DNA from 2 places in the Sphingomonas panacisoli genome. Region 1 is predicted to be linked to the other one. Evidence: predicted binding sites of a transcription regulator. Region 1 holds the regulator's gene; the other holds the start of a gene.

Region 1 (7,580 bases):
AGCCCGACACGCCGCGGCGCGCGGTGGCCGAGGGCCGCATTGCGATGTCGGCCGAAGCTACTGCCGCGATCCGCGACGGCGCGGTGGCGAAGGGCGACGTGCTCGCCGTCGCGCGCGTCGCCGGGATCATGGCGGCGAAGCGCACAGGCGACCTGATACCGCTCTGTCATCCCCTGCCGATCACCAGCGTCGCCGTGGACCTCATCACGGACGACATCGGCGTCACCGCCACCGCAACCGTCACCACGACGGGCAAGACCGGCGTCGAGATGGAGGCGATGACCGCCGTGTCGGTTGCGCTGCTGACGATCTACGACATGGCCAAGGCGATCGACAAAGGCATGACGATCGGCGACGTGCGGCTGCTGGAGAAAAGCGGCGGCAAATCGGGGTACTGGACCGCGCCCTAGCCGGACATTCCGTCGTTACACGCGATGTGCGAAAGTATCGCAAGCCTCGCCCGCGACGCGTGACGCGACTACCCGCCATATTGTTCGTCGGTCACCTTTTCCAGCCAATCCACGACCTTGCCGTCGAGCGCCTCGGCGATCGCGATATGCGTCATCGCCGTGGAGGCGGTTGCGCCGTGCCAATGCTTTTCGCCGGGCGCGAACCAGATGATGTCGCCCGGCCGGATTTCCTCGCGCGCTCCCCCTTCGCGCTGCGCCCAACCCAGCCCGGCCGTCACGATCAGCGTTTGGCCCAATGGATGCGTATGCCACGCCGTCCGTGCTCCTGGTTCGAATGTCACCGTCGCACCGCCAACCCGCGCAGGAGCTTCGGTCTTGAACGGCGCATCGAGCCGGACCGTGCCGGTGAAATAGTCGGCCGGCCCCGGGGCCGATGGCTGCGATCCGCTGCGCTTGATATCCACGATGTCCTCCCGATCGGTTGCAGTCCAACGCCTTGGACACCAGTACGATCCGCAAGGGGACTGTAACAATGCGGCGGGTTCGTGCCATGGTCCCAACATGAGTTCGCTCCTCCCCGTCGCCGACGCGCAGGTACGGCTGTTCGCAATGGCGCCGCGCGTTGCGGCGGAGACGGTGCCGCTCCCGCAAGCGGCCGGACGATGGCTGGCCGAGCCCGTCGTTGCACGCCGCTCCCAACCCGCAGCCGACTTGTCGTCGATGGACGGTTACGCGATCCGCTTCGCCGACCTGCCCGGGCCCTGGCGCGTGGCCGGCGAGAGCGCGGCGGGGCGGCCGTTTTTCGGGCCGGTCGGTCCAGGCGAAGCGGCGCGCGTGTTCACCGGCGCGACGATGCCTGCGGGAACGGACAGCGTGCTTGTGCAGGAGGAGGCTTCGCGCAACGGCGACACATTGATACTCGCCGGCCAAGGCCCACCACGGCTCGGCATGAGCGTCCGGCGCCAGGGTCTAGATTTCACCGCGGGCGATACGCTGATCGCCGCCGGCGAACGGCTGACCCCGGCGCGGATCGCGCTGGCGGCGACAGGTGGCCATGGCGAGCTCGTCGTCAACCGGCGGTTGCGCGTGGCGATCCTGGCGACCGGCGACGAGTTGATCGCGCCGGGCGCGATGTCGGACGATCCGCTTGCCCTGCCCGAAGGCAACAGCACGATGCTCGCGGCGATGCTCGCCGATCTGCCCGTCGATGTGACGCTGCTCGGCATCGTCCCTGACGAGCTCGACGCGCTCAAGACTGCCTTCTCCCGCGCGAAGGCCGACATCATCGTGACCACCGGCGGCGCATCGGTCGGGGATCACGACCTCGTCCGGCCCGCCCTCGAAGCCGTCGGCGGCGTCATCGATTTCTGGCGGATCGCGATCCGGCCGGGCAAGCCGATGCTCGCGGGAGCGCTCGGCGACGCGGTCGTGCTCGGCTTGCCGGGCAATCCGGTATCGGCGTTCGTCACCGCGACCCTGTTCCTCCGCCCGTTGATCGCGGCGATGGCGGGTACGGCCGATCCGCTACCCAAAACGATCACCGCGACGCTCGCCGAGCCCCTGCCGGCCAACGATCACCGTCAGGATTATCTCCGTGCCACGACATGCGACGGACGCGTCGCCATGGCGCCGATCCAGGACAGTTCGATGCTTGCCACCCTCGCCCGCGCCGACTGCCTGATCGTCCGTTCGCCGCATGCGCCGCCCGCGCAAATCGGCGACGACGTGGAGATCGTTACGCTCGCTTGACTTGGTTCGGAATGTTCCATATTGGTTCCGCGTCTGTTCTGGACGGAGGAACATCATGCTCACGAAGAAGCAGCACGAACTCATCTGCTTCATCAACGACCGGCTTGCCGATACCGGGGTGTCGCCGTCGTTCGAGGAAATGAAGGAAGCGCTCGACCTCAAGTCGAAATCGGGCGTGCATCGCCTGATCTCCGCATTGGAGGAGCGACAGTTCCTGCGTCGCCTGCCCAACCGCGCGCGCGCGCTCGAAGTGCTCAAGATGCCCGAGCGTGCCGAGGCCAAGCGGCCCGCTGCGACCACGGCGACGCTGCCGAAGGGTAACAATTACCGTCCGATGCCCGAACCGGCCAACGACGTGATCGAAATCCCGCTGCACGGCCGCATCGCCGCCGGTGTCCCGATCGAAGCATTCGAAGGATCGTCGATGCTTGCGGTCCCCGCGGCCTTGCTCGGCAATGGCGAACATTACGCGCTCGAAGTGTCGGGCGATTCGATGGTCGAGGCCGGTATTCTCGACGGCGACTATGCGTTGATCCGCCGCACCGAGACCGCGCGCGACGGCGAGATCGTCGTAGCGCTGATCGAGGATAGCGAAGCGACGCTCAAATATTTCCGCCGCGAGGGCGCGATGGTCCGGCTCGACCCGGCCAACCGGGCATACGATCCGCAGCGTTACGCTCCGGCGCAAGTCCGCGTGCAGGGACGCCTGGCGGGGTTGCTGCGGCGCTACGACTAAGTGTCGAGCGTCTTCGATCGTTTTCCGAAACCGCCTTGTGCGGAGACGCTAGGCTGGGAGCTGCTGGCGGCCGATCCGGCGACCGGTGCCGTGCGGATCGCGTTCGAGGCTAGGCCCGCTTTCTGCAATCCCGGTGGCAACATCCAGGGCGGTTTCGTCGCGGCGATGCTCGACGACACGCTGGGGCCGGCAGTCTTGGTGAAGACCGATGGCGCTGCTTATTGCGCGACGATCGACCTGTCGGTGCGGTTCCTGGCGCCGGCCAAGCCCGGACGGCTGATCGGCGACGGCCGCATCGTCCAGCTCGGTAAGACGATCGCGTTTCTCGAAGGTGAGTTACGGGACGACAGTGGCCGCATCGTTGCGACCGCTACCGCGTCCGCGCGCGTCGTTCCCACCGCCGGGCTCGCGCGAACCTCCTGACCGCGCCGTCATCCACGGATGGCGGTCGTCAGTCGAGCGGACGGTGACGACCCGCCCACTCGACAGCGCGATCGCGACGCCGCCGGTCTTGCGCAATGTCGGCGCGTCGAGCTTGAGCCAAGTCGGCGTGCAGGTGCGCGGCAAGCGGCGATCGCTGACGACGATATCGGCCGATCGGCAGGCGTCGGCGAGTTGCTCGATCGGGAGTTGGTAGAGGCTGCGCGTCGCGAGGATGCGGAAGGAGCGGCCGCCCGACACGATCGTCGCCAGACACGCATCGCGGCTGCACGACGCGAACGGCTGTTCGGACAGCAGCAGCGCCTCGCCGTCGACGCCGGCATTTTCCGCCATCGTGTCGCGGGCATAGTCGCCGGCCTTGTCGCGCAGCATCGCGATGCGCCCGTCCGGCGTGCGCACCGCTAGATGCTGGCCGTCGCCCGAGACGAGCAGGTCCGGCGCGGGCGTCATCAGCGCCCAGACCGCCCCCACCGCGAACGGTGCCAGTCCGATAAACCGCGCGCGCATTCGCAGCAACGCGACGACCAAACCGCCCGCGACCATCAATCCATACGCGCCGCCCGGCATCGCCGGCAGCATCGCGAGCGACCCCGGCGCGCCCGCCGCGATGCGCGCGATCCACAGCAGCAGCGCGAGCGCTTTGCCCGTCACCCACCAGAACGGCGCGCCCAGCCCGACCGCGTCGAACGCCAGCGCTAAGGCCTCGGCCGGCATGATCACGAACGTGGTCAGCGGGATCGCGACGATATTGGCGAACGCGCCGTACAGCCCGCTCTTGTGGAAATGGTAGAGCGCGATCGGCGCCAGCGCGGCCTCGACCATCACGCCGGTCAGCAACAGCGACCCGACCTCGCGCCCGACCTTGCGCCACCACGCCTCGTCGCGCTTCATGAACCAGGCTTTCACCCGTGGATGCTCGTGCAGCGCGACGATCGTGGCGACGGCGGCAAAGCTCAGCTGGAAGCTCGGGCCCATCAGCGCCTCGGGCCACAGGAGCAGCACGACGAACGCGCCCGCCGCGACCAGCCGGAGCGTGATCGCCTCGCGTCCCATCGCCAGCGCCGCCATTACCAGGAGGGCCGCAATGCACGACCGCGCGGTCGGCACCTGTCCACCGGTCAGCAGCGTATAGCCGATCGCGGCGAGCGCGCCGACGCCTGCCGCGATCACCGGGATACGCGTGCGAAGCGCGAGCCACGGCCACAAGGCGAGCAGCCGCGTGACCGCCCAGATCGTCGCCGCGACGACGGCGGTGATGTGCAATCCGCTGACCGACAGCAGATGCGCGAGCCCCGAACGACGCATCGCATCGGAGTCCGCCTCGCCGATCGCGCCCTCGTCGCCCGCCGCCAGCGCGGCCGCGATCCCACCCGCGCTGCCGGCGACCTGCGCTTCGATGTGCGCGGCGAGGCGCGCGCGTAGTCCGTTCGACTGGGTCCCGGGCGTCACCACCGTCACCGGTGCGATTCCTTTCCCCGTCGCGCCGAGCCGATCGAACCAGGCGACGCGGCGGAAATCATACGCGCCGGGTACCGTAGCCTCGTTGGGCGGCATGAGACGGGCTTGCAGCTTGATGATAACGTCAGGCCCGAGCCCCGTCGGCGCATCGGTTTGGGCAAGGTTGACCCGGATCCTCGGCGGCAACGCTACCGGCGGACGCCCCTCGCCACTCTTTGCGCCATCCTCCACCGACAGGGGCGCCAATCGCAGCCGCACCAATTCCCGCGCCGGCAATGGCTCGACACTCTCGACCCGCGCGGTCATTGTCACGATCGCCGGCCACGTCAGCACCGGCGCCGCGACCGAATTCGCGCGCCACCACGCCAGCCCGATCCCCAGCGCGGCAACCGCCGCGCCGATCGCGACCGCCCTCCCCGCCCGACCATGCCGCCCCACCGCTGTCGCCGCCAACGCCAGCGCCGCGAGACAGCACATCGACGCAATCCACTGCGCCGGGTCGGACAGCACGAACCACGCCGCGATCCCTCCACCCAATGCGACCGGTAGCCACAACGGCAACTGATCCCGCTCCGCCTCCAGCCACAGCTCGAGTGCGCCGCGCGCACGCCGACCCCTTGCGGCCTGCGTTTGAAGCCACAAGTTACGCGTGCTAGGAGCCCCCTCGGCGATCGTCGCCATATGTCACTCAGCTTGGGAGCACGCGCGGTTGAGCGCAAGTTCTGATCCCGGATCGCCCGCGGGCGCATCCGCCACGCCAGTCGTCACCCGGTTCGCGCCTTCGCCGACCGGCTATCTTCATATCGGCGGCGCCCGCACCGCGCTGTTCAACCTGCTCTACGCGCGCCACCATGGCGGGAAGTTCCTGCTGCGGATCGAGGATACCGATCGCGCGCGGTCGACCCAGCCGGCGATCGAGGCGATCCTCGACGGGATGCGCTGGCTCGATCTCGAGTGGGACGGCGACGAGATCTACCAATTCTCCCGCGCGGATCGTCATGCCGCAGTGGCGCGCGAGATGGTCGAAAAGGGGGCGGCCTATCGCTGCTACCTGACCCAGGACGAACTCGCCCAGATGCGCGCCGAAGCGGAGGCGGCGAAGAAGCCGCTGCGCATCCGCTCGCCGTGGCGAGACAAGACCCCGAACGAAGAGGGCAAGCCCTTCGTCATCCGCCTCAAGGCCCCGACCGAGGGCGCGACGACGATCCACGATCGCGTCCAGGGCGAGGTCACGGTGCAGAATGCCGAGATCGACGATCTCGTGCTTCTCCGCTCCGACGGCACGCCGACCTATATGCTCGCGGTGGTGGTGGACGATCACGACATGGGCGTGACCCACGTCATTCGCGGCGACGATCACCTCAACAATGCGTTCCGCCAATTGCCGATCTACCGCGCGATGGGCTGGCCGGAGCCGGTTTACGCGCACATCCCGCTGATCCACGGATCGGACGGGGCGAAACTCTCGAAGCGACACGGCGCGTTAGGGGTCGATGCCTATCGCGACGAGATGGGACTGCTGCCCGAAGCGGTCGACAATTATCTGCTCCGGCTCGGCTGGGGGCATGGCGACGATGAGATCATCAGCCGCAATCAGGCGATCGAATGGTTCGATTTGTCGGGCGTCGGCAAATCACCAAGCCGGTTCGATCTGAAGAAGCTCGAGAACCTGAACGGTCATTATATTCGGGAGGCCGACGATGCTCGGCTGGCCGATCTGGTCGCCGCGCGACTGCCGCACGCGATCGACGACTCGCAGCGTGATCTGCTGCGCCGCACCATGCCCTTTCTGAAGGCTCGTGCGGCCAATCTGAATGAGCTGGCGGACGGCAGCGCGTTCCTTTTGCCGTCCGGCCACTGGCGATCGACGCCGACGCGGCACCGTTGCTGGAGGGCGATGCCCGCGCCCTTCTTTCGCACCTGCACACGGCGCTTGACGCCGCCGAAAGCTGGGATACGGAGACATTAGAAGAAGCGGTCCGGCGGGTTGCCGAGGACGCCGGGGTCAAGCTGGGCCAGGTCGCACAGCCGCTACGCGCGGCGCTGACCGGCAAGCGCACCTCCCCCGGCATCTTCGACGTGCTCGCCGTGCTCGGCCGCGATGAAAGCCTGGGCCGCATCGCCGACCGGATGGCGTAAGGATTCGAAGGGAAGTTACGATGACCGACAACGCCTCCATCAAGCTCGGCAATCACGATTATGCGGTGATGTCGGGCACGGTCGGTCCCGACGTGATCGACATCCGCAAGCTCTATGCCGACACCGGCATGTTCACCTACGATCCGGGCTTCACCTCGACCGCATCGTGCGAAAGCGCGCTGACCTACATCGACGGCGACGAAGGCGTGCTGCTCCATCGCGGCTATCCGATCGGCCAGCTGGCGGAAGAATCGAGCTTCATGGAGGTCAGCTACCTGCTGCTCAACGGCGAATTGCCGTCGGCGAAGGAGCTTCACGACTTCACGCACACGATCACGCGCCACACGATGCTGCACGAACAGCTCGCGACCTTCTATCGCGGGTTCCGGCGTGACGCGCACCCGATGGCGGTGATGTGCGGCGTGGTCGGCGCGCTGAGCGCGTTCTACCACGATTCGACCGACATCAACGATCCGCACCAGCGGATGATCGCGTCGCACCGCCTGATCGCGAAGATGCCGACGATCGCTGCGATGGCGTACAAATATGCCGCCGGTCAGCCGTTCCTCTATCCGGACAACTCGCTGAGCTACACCGGCAACTTCCTGCGCATGACGTTCGGCGTGCCGGCCGAGCCGTACGAAGTG
Region 2 (7,580 bases), 300 kb from region 1:
GATAGGCGGCCGCCTCCCCGATCAGGATCAGACTGAATTCGGGATCGCCGCCGAGCTTCCCCGTCGCGGCGTTCATCAGCGCGCCGATGTCGCGCCCCGTCATGCCCTTTTCGATTCGCGGATAGGTCCAGCGATACGCCGCGATCGTGATATCGGTCGCCAACTGCATCAGCGCGAGCTCGGTCGGCGTCTTGATCATCCGGCAGCCGCGCACGACGGGGTTCCCCGACACGATCTTGGCGCCCGGGAGCGCACGCGCGAGCATGTCCGGGATGAAGAAACGGACGGTTTCCTCGATCGCGACTGGTCTGGCGGCGAGCTTTCGGTCGCGCAGGAAACCGGCGACGACCTTGAGCGGATCCTCGTCCTCCTGCCAGACGCGCACCTCGGCCGGGATCGCGAGCGTTTCGCGCATCCGCGGTTCTTCGAAAAAGGGCGACACGATGCACGGTTCGCCCTCGGCGGGCAGCACCGCGAGCATCGCGCGTTCGCTGCGGCCCCAGCGGATGCCGGTGAAATAGATCAGGCTCGACCCCGGCTCGATCAGTACCGCGCCGATCCCGTTCGCCTTCATCAGCGTCTGCGCCTTCGCCAGCCGGCGCGCGCGTTCGTCGGGACCGATCGGCGTCACGCCCGACGTCATGTCCTTCAACGCGGACAGATCGGGCTCGGCGGCACGCGCGGCGGCCGAGACGACCAAGGGCGCGACGGCGGCCGCGGCGAGGACGGCGCGGCGAGCGGGCGAAAAGCGGGGATCGGGCATGGTGGCGACGATACGGCGCTTGACCCGGCGGCGACAATCCCCTTCCCTATCGGCCGAATTCGGGGAGAGCGATTTTGGCGAAGCGGCTGACGACCTACATTCTGATCGGGCTGGTGCTCGGCATCGTGGTCGGCTGGGCGATCAACGCGCGATTCGATGCCGGCACTCCGGCGTCGGCCGACCTGCTCAAGCATATTGCCAGTTACATCTCGATCATCACGACAATCTTTCTTCAGCTCATCAAGATGATCATCGCGCCGTTGGTGTTCTCGACGCTAGTCGTGGGCATCGCTCACATGGGCGATACCGGTGCACTGGGCCGTGTGGGCTTGAAATCGCTCTTATGGTTCATCGGCGCCAGCCTGATGTCGCTCACGCTGGGACTCGCCTTGGTCCACCTGCTCCAGCCTGGAGTCGGGCTAAATCTGCCCATGCCACCGGCCGCCGCTGCGGCTGATACTATCGGGCTCGACAAAGCCGGGTTCGATCCGACGAAGTTCGTCAAACATATCTTCCCGGCTTCGATCATCGACGTCATGGCTACCAACGAGATCCTGCCGATCGTCATCTTCTCCTGCTTCTTCGGCGTTGCGATCACCGCGGTCGGCGACAAGGCCAAGCCGATCGTCCGCGCGATGGAAGGCGTCGTGGCGGTCATGTTGCAGATCACCGACTATGTGATGCGGTTCGCGCCGTTCGCAGTGTTCGCCGCGATGGCCGCGGCCCTGGTCGAACACGGTCCCCGCGTGATCGGCAAGCTCGCTTACTTCATGGGTAGCGTCTATGTCGGGCTCGGCACATTGTGGCTGTTGCTCATTGGTTTGGCTTTCCTGGTCATCGGCCGACGCGTTGTGCGATTGCTGCGGTTTGTCCGCGACCCCGCGCTCCTCGCCTTCTCCACCGCGTCCTCCGAAGCAGCGCTACCGCGGACGCTGGAAGCGCTCGAACGGTTCGGCGTGCCGCCACGGATTGCCAGCTTCGTGCTGCCGCTCGGCTATTCGTTCAATCTCGACGGATCGATGATGTACATGACGTTCGCGTCGCTGTTCATCGCCCAGGCCTATAACATCCCCATGTCGATCGGCGCGCAGGTCGGCATGTTGCTGATGCTGATGGTGACGTCGAAGGGCATTGCGGGCGTACCGCGCGCCAGCCTCGTGGTGATCGCAGCGAACCTCGACATGTTCCATCTGCCGGGCGCAGGGCTATTGCTGGTGCTGGCGGTCGACAATTTCCTCGACATGGGGCGGTCGGCTACCAACGTCCTGGGCAATGCGATCGCCGCCAGCGTCGTGGCGAAGTGGGAAGGCGTGTTGGGGCCGGAACAGGCGCCCGATTTCACACCGCTTCCCGCACCCGGTCACGGGTTGGACGGCAAGGACTAACCTCAGGCGTAGGCGTAGGGTCCGCCCTTCGCCAGCGCCGCCTGATAGGCCGGGCGCGCGTGGACCTTCTCGACCCAGGCGATCGTCGCCGGACGCGAGCCGTCGAGCCCGGCGCGACTCATCGCGGCTTCGAGCGGGAAGCTCATCATGATGTCGGCGGCGGTCAGCTCGTCGCCGGCGAACCAAGGGCGGCTGGCGAGTTCGCTTTCGACATATTCGAGATGGAGGTCGATCATCGGCTGGATGCGCTTGGCGGCGCTCTTGCCGAACATCGGGATGCGATTGACGACGAGCAGCACGAGCAGCGGCGGCATCATCGATCCTTCGGCATAGTGCAGGAACTGGCGGTAACGCAGGACGTCGTCGCGATGCGCAGGCGCGCCGAGCTTGCCGTCGGCCTTTTCGACCAGATACTCGCAGATCGCGCCGGTCTCGACGATCATCCGGCCGTCATCCTCGAGCACCGGCGACTTGCCGAGCGGATGCACCTTGCGCAGCGTGAACGGCGCCAGCATCGTCTTGGGATCGCGCTGATAATGCCTGATCTCGTACGGCAGGCCGAGTTCCTCAAGCATCCACAGGACGCGTTGCGAGCGCGAATTGTTGAGATGGTGGACGATCAGCGTCATTGCGGGTCTCCGTTGGTGGCGGTCCAGATCCACGCCGCGGCAGGAAAGGTCACGGCATCGCCGGTCAGGTTACGGGCGAGCAATTCCTTGAGGCGTTCGAACAGCTCGGGCCGGCGGTCCGCCGGTTGCTCGGCGATCGACCGCGCGACAGGACCGATCCGCCGGCAGAAGTCGGCGGCGTCGGCCACGGGGTCCTCGCCCTGTCCCGCGACGTAGGTGTAGTCGATCGGATCGGCGGCGACGTTCGTCCAGCCGCTATCGGTCAGCAGGTCGGTGACGAAGGTGCGGTCGGCGAACGCGAACGGCCCCGGCACGTAGCCCGAGGGCTGCGGCGCGGGAGCACCGACCAACGCGTCGCTCAGCAACGCCCAAACGTTCGCGCCGCGGTCACGGAAACAGGAAAAGACCAGCGTTGCGCCAGGCCGCGATGCCGCTCTGATCGTCGTGAAAGCTGCTACCGGATTAGGGTAGAACATCACGCCGTGGCGCGACACGAGGAGATCGGGGGCAACGTCCGATCGAAGCATTCCCGTATCGGCCATTTTGAATTGAAGGTTCGCTATGCCTTGTCCGCGTTGCTGCGCCACCGCGACTAGGCCGGGAGAAATGTCCAACCCTGTTACGGCTAGGTCGGGCCTGGCGATGGCCAGCGCCATCGATGTCGCGCCGGCTCCGCAGCCCAGATCGACGGCGCGCCCGCTCGCGGGCGCCACTGCGAGAATGGCGGCGTTCAGGTGATCCGACAGACCGTCGAAACTGCGATCGGTGCGGCGCCATTCGTCGGCCCAGACGTCGCCGGTACGGCCGGTCCATTCATCGGTCGAGAACATCCCGTCTCCCCCTACCCAACCTGCCAATCGCTCGTCGCGCCAGTCTGGGCGGCGATTGGTCAACGCGCACGCAGAGATACGCTACTCGACGATGGCACAGCGCAGACCAGCTTAGAAGCCATCACCCCAAATATGAAAGGCCCGCCGACGCGGGCGGGCCTTTCCGGGAATTGCGGCGGACGGGGGTCGCCGCGGGGGGGGGGTTAAGCGTTAACGTCGATCAAGCGCTTTGGTTGCATTGCAGCATTGTGACAGCGCGTTTTTTCGATAAGCGCCTGATCGACCCGCGAATTAAATGTCGTCTTCTTCCGACGGGCCGGCCATCATCTCTTCGGCGACGGCATCGGTACGCGTGCGGATCGCCTTTTCCAGGCGGTCGGCCATCTCGGGATTTTCCTTTAGGAAAACCTTGGCGTTCTCGCGGCCCTGACCGATGCGGACGCTGTCGTAGCTGAACCAGGCGCCCGATTTCTCGACCAGGCCGGCCTTCACTCCGAGGTCGAGCACTTCGCCGATCTTCGAGATGCCTTCGCCGTACATGATGTCGAATTCGACCTGCTTGAACGGCGGGGCGACCTTGTTCTTGACGACCTTCACGCGGGTCGAATTGCCGACCACGTCGTCGCGATCCTTGATCGCGCCGGTGCGGCGGATGTCGAGACGGACCGAGGCGTAAAATTTGAGCGCATTGCCGCCGGTCGTGGTTTCCGGATTGCCGTACATCACGCCGATCTTCATGCGCAGCTGGTTAATGAAGATCACCATGCAACGCGAGCGACTGATCGAGCCGGTCAGCTTGCGCAGCGACTGCGACATCAGGCGGGCCTGCAAGCCGACATGGCTGTCGCCCATCTCGCCTTCGATTTCCGCACGCGGCACCAGCGCGGCGACCGAATCGACCACCAGCACGTCGATCGCATTCGACCGGACCAGCGTATCGACGATCTCAAGCGCCTGCTCGCCAGTATCGGGCTGTGACACGATCAGTTCGTCGATATCGACCCCGAGCTTCTTGGCGTAGACCGGGTCGAGCGCGTGTTCGGCATCGACGAACGCCGCGGTGCCACCGTTCTTCTGCGCTTCGGCGATGACGTGGAGTGCCAGCGTCGTCTTGCCCGAACTTTCCGGACCATAGACCTCGATCACGCGGCCGCGCGGCAGACCACCGACGCCGAGTGCGATGTCGAGCCCTAGGCTGCCGGTCGAGATCGCCTCGACCTGCATCGTTTCCTTGGAGCCCAGCTTCATCGCCGACCCCTTGCCAAACGCGCGATCGATCTGCGCCAGCGCGGCTTCGAGCGCCTTGGCGCGTTCACCCGAACTCTTGTCGTTGCTCAATGCCATGGGATTGTCGATGACCTTCAAAGATGCCGCCATTGGAGCCTCCACCGCCTAGTGCGAACCACGTCCGCGTCAATGCTGTTGGAGGGCGTGTATCGCGTTTGTTCCGGTAGAACAATAGTGGAACGAAAATATTTTCCTCTTTTGTTCTCGTTGGCCGATCACCAGATACGAGAAGTGCTCTTGCCCCTGCTCCCGCGCCGGGCGATTGTCGCCCGATGACCGACTTCGCGACCTTCATTACCGGCCTGCCCAAAGCGGAGCTCCACCTCCATATCGAGGGCAGCCTGGAGCCCGAACTGATGTTCGCGCTGGCCGCCCGCAACGATGTGGCGATCCCGTTCAAGACGGTCGACGAGGTCCGTGCCGCCTATTCCTTTTCGAACCTGCAGGATTTCCTCGACATCTATTACGCCGGCGCGTCGGTGCTGATCACCGAAGCCGATTTCCGCGACATGGCGATTGCCTATTTCGATCGCGCGGCAGCCGACGGCGTGGTGCATGCCGAGATCTTTTTCGATCCGCAAACGCATACCGATCGCGGGATCGCGTTCGACACGGTGATGCGCGGGTTGCTGGCCGGCATGGCCGAGGCCGAGGCGAAGCATGGGCTGACATCGAAGCTGATCCTGTGCTTTCTGCGTCATTTGAGCGAAGAGGCGGCGTTCGAGACGCTCGCGATGGCGGAGCCGTGGCTCGATCGGATCACGGGCGTGGGCCTGGATTCGTCGGAGGTCGGGCATCCACCGGAGAAGTTCGCCCGCGTGTTCGCGGCGGCGCGGGCCAAGGGCCTCAAGCTCGTCGCGCATGCCGGCGAGGAAGGGCCGCCGGCGTACGTGCTCCAAGCGCTCGATATCCTCGGCATCGACCGGCTCGACCATGGCAATCGCAGCCTGGAGGACCCCGTCCTGACCGCGCGGCTGGCGCGCACGGGAATGACGCTGACCGTCTGCCCCCTATCGAACGTGAAGCTCTGCAACGTCGCGTCGATCGACGAGCATCCGATCGACCGGATGCTGCGCGAAGGGCTGCGCGCGACGATCAATTCTGACGATCCCGCCTATTTCGGCGGGTATATCGGCGAGAATTACCGCGCGGCGGCGATCGCGCGCGGGCTCGGCAAGCCGGAACTCGCGACGCTGGCGCGCAATTCGTTCCTGGGATCGTTCCTGAGCGACGACGAGGTCGCGGCGCACTTGGTGCGGCTCGACGCCTATGTGGAGGAGAACGCCTGATGCCGATCTTCACGCTGATCGCGCACGACGCGTTCGTCGAGCAAGTCCATGTCCTCGCCGCCGAGCTCGCGAATAGCGACTGGACGCCGAGCTTTATCATCGGGATCGGCCGCGGCGGGCTCGCGCCGGCGGTGTATCTCAGCCACGCGACGGGGTTGCCGATGCTGTCGGTCGATCATTCGTCGAATGTCGAGGATTTCTCCGACGCGCCACTGATCCGGCTGGCGGCGCGGACGCGCGACGGCGAGCGGCTGCTGTTCGTCGACGACATTAACGATACCGGCGCGACGATCGGCAAGCTGCGCGCTGCGCTGGCGACCGCGGGTGCGGCGCGCGACCATGTGCGGTTCGCGACTCTGCTCGACAACAAACGATCCGCGGAACAGGTCGAGTATCGCGCCGAGGTCATCGACCGCAACGAGCGCAAGGACTGGTTCGTCTTTCCCTGGGAAGCGGTCGCGCCGCAGACGTCGCTCGATGCCGATGCGGCGGCGGTGCCGGAGCGGATCGCCTAGCCCAGCGCGGCGAGCGCCTTCTCCACGCCGTCCATCGTATAGGGCTTGGTCAGTCGCGGGCGTTCCTGGTGCCCGTCGGTCACCTCGTCCCCGCCGCTCGACAGCACGAACGGAATGCCTTCCGCCGCCAGCGCGTCGGCGACGGGCCAGCTTTTCTCGCCGCCCGAGAGGTTGATGTCGAGGATCGCCGCATCCGGCTTTTCGTCGGCGATCGTCGCCAGCGCCGACTGCACGGTATCGCACGTGCCGACGCAATGCTTGCCGAGCGCGTCGAGGAAGTCCTCGAGCATCATTGCGATCAGCGGTTCGTCCTCGACGATCAGTATGCGGTGGATCGGCATCGGCGCGCTTTGTCAGTCGTTTGCCGCCGCGGCAAGCACGTCGCGGGCGGCTTCGGCGAGTTGCTGTACCGAAAAGGGCTTGGGCAGGAAGGAAACATTGTCGAGATCGATGGACTTGCGCAATTGCTCCTCGGCATAGCCCGACATGAACAGGATCGGCAGGTCGGGATAGCGTTCACGCGCGTGGCGGACCATCGTCGGGCCATCCATCGTCGGCATCACGACGTCGGAGATGAGCAGATCGGGCCGGTCGCTGGTCGCGAGCAATTCCAGCGCCGCCTCACCATGTTCGGCGGTCAGGACCGTATAGCCCTGCCGCGTCAGCGCGCGTTCGGCGACGACGCGGACCATGTCCTCGTCCTCGACCAGCAGGATCGTGCCGGTCCCCCATAGGTCGGCGGGCTTGTCGCGCGGTTCGACGCGCTTGGTCGCGGTCGGCGTGCCGGCGGTGTGGACCGGCAGATAGATCGAGAAGGTCGCCCCCCGACCCGGCCGGCTGTCGGCGAAGATATAGCCGCCCGATTGCTTGACGATGCCGTAG

What was found. Region 1 encodes LexA, which represses DNA repair genes until DNA is damaged. Its sites were predicted from a motif close to GTTCCNCNCTTGTTCT; they were not measured.
Region 2: the regulator LexA is predicted to act here: its motif matches at 5,060-5,075, upstream of recA (recombinase RecA).

What each region holds. Positions count from the first base shown of each region.
Region 1 covers NZ_CP042306.1:1,330,517-1,338,096, reverse strand. The annotation lists gene moaC (cyclic pyranopterin monophosphate synthase MoaC) at 1-410, shown strand, start outside; gene FPZ24_RS06785 ((R)-mandelonitrile lyase) at 479-874, opposite strand; gene FPZ24_RS06780 (molybdopterin molybdotransferase MoeA) at 972-2,159, shown strand; gene lexA (transcriptional repressor LexA) at 2,215-2,895, shown strand; gene FPZ24_RS06770 (PaaI family thioesterase) at 2,896-3,318, shown strand; gene FPZ24_RS06765 (ComEC/Rec2 family competence protein) at 3,232-5,475, opposite strand; partial or broken gene gltX (glutamate--tRNA ligase) at 5,504-6,933, shown strand; gene FPZ24_RS06755 (citrate synthase) at 6,954-7,580, shown strand, end outside.
Region 2 covers NZ_CP042306.1:1,631,172-1,638,751, reverse strand. The annotation lists gene FPZ24_RS08405 (M24 family metallopeptidase) at 1-763, opposite strand, end outside; gene FPZ24_RS08400 (dicarboxylate/amino acid:cation symporter) at 838-2,148, shown strand; gene FPZ24_RS08395 (glutathione S-transferase family protein) at 2,151-2,777, opposite strand; gene FPZ24_RS08390 (class I SAM-dependent methyltransferase) at 2,774-3,607, opposite strand; gene recA (recombinase RecA) at 3,899-4,984, opposite strand; gene FPZ24_RS08380 (adenosine deaminase) at 5,167-6,183, shown strand; gene FPZ24_RS08375 (phosphoribosyltransferase) at 6,183-6,698, shown strand; gene FPZ24_RS08370 (response regulator) at 6,695-7,039, opposite strand; gene FPZ24_RS08365 (hybrid sensor histidine kinase/response regulator) at 7,052-7,580, opposite strand, start outside.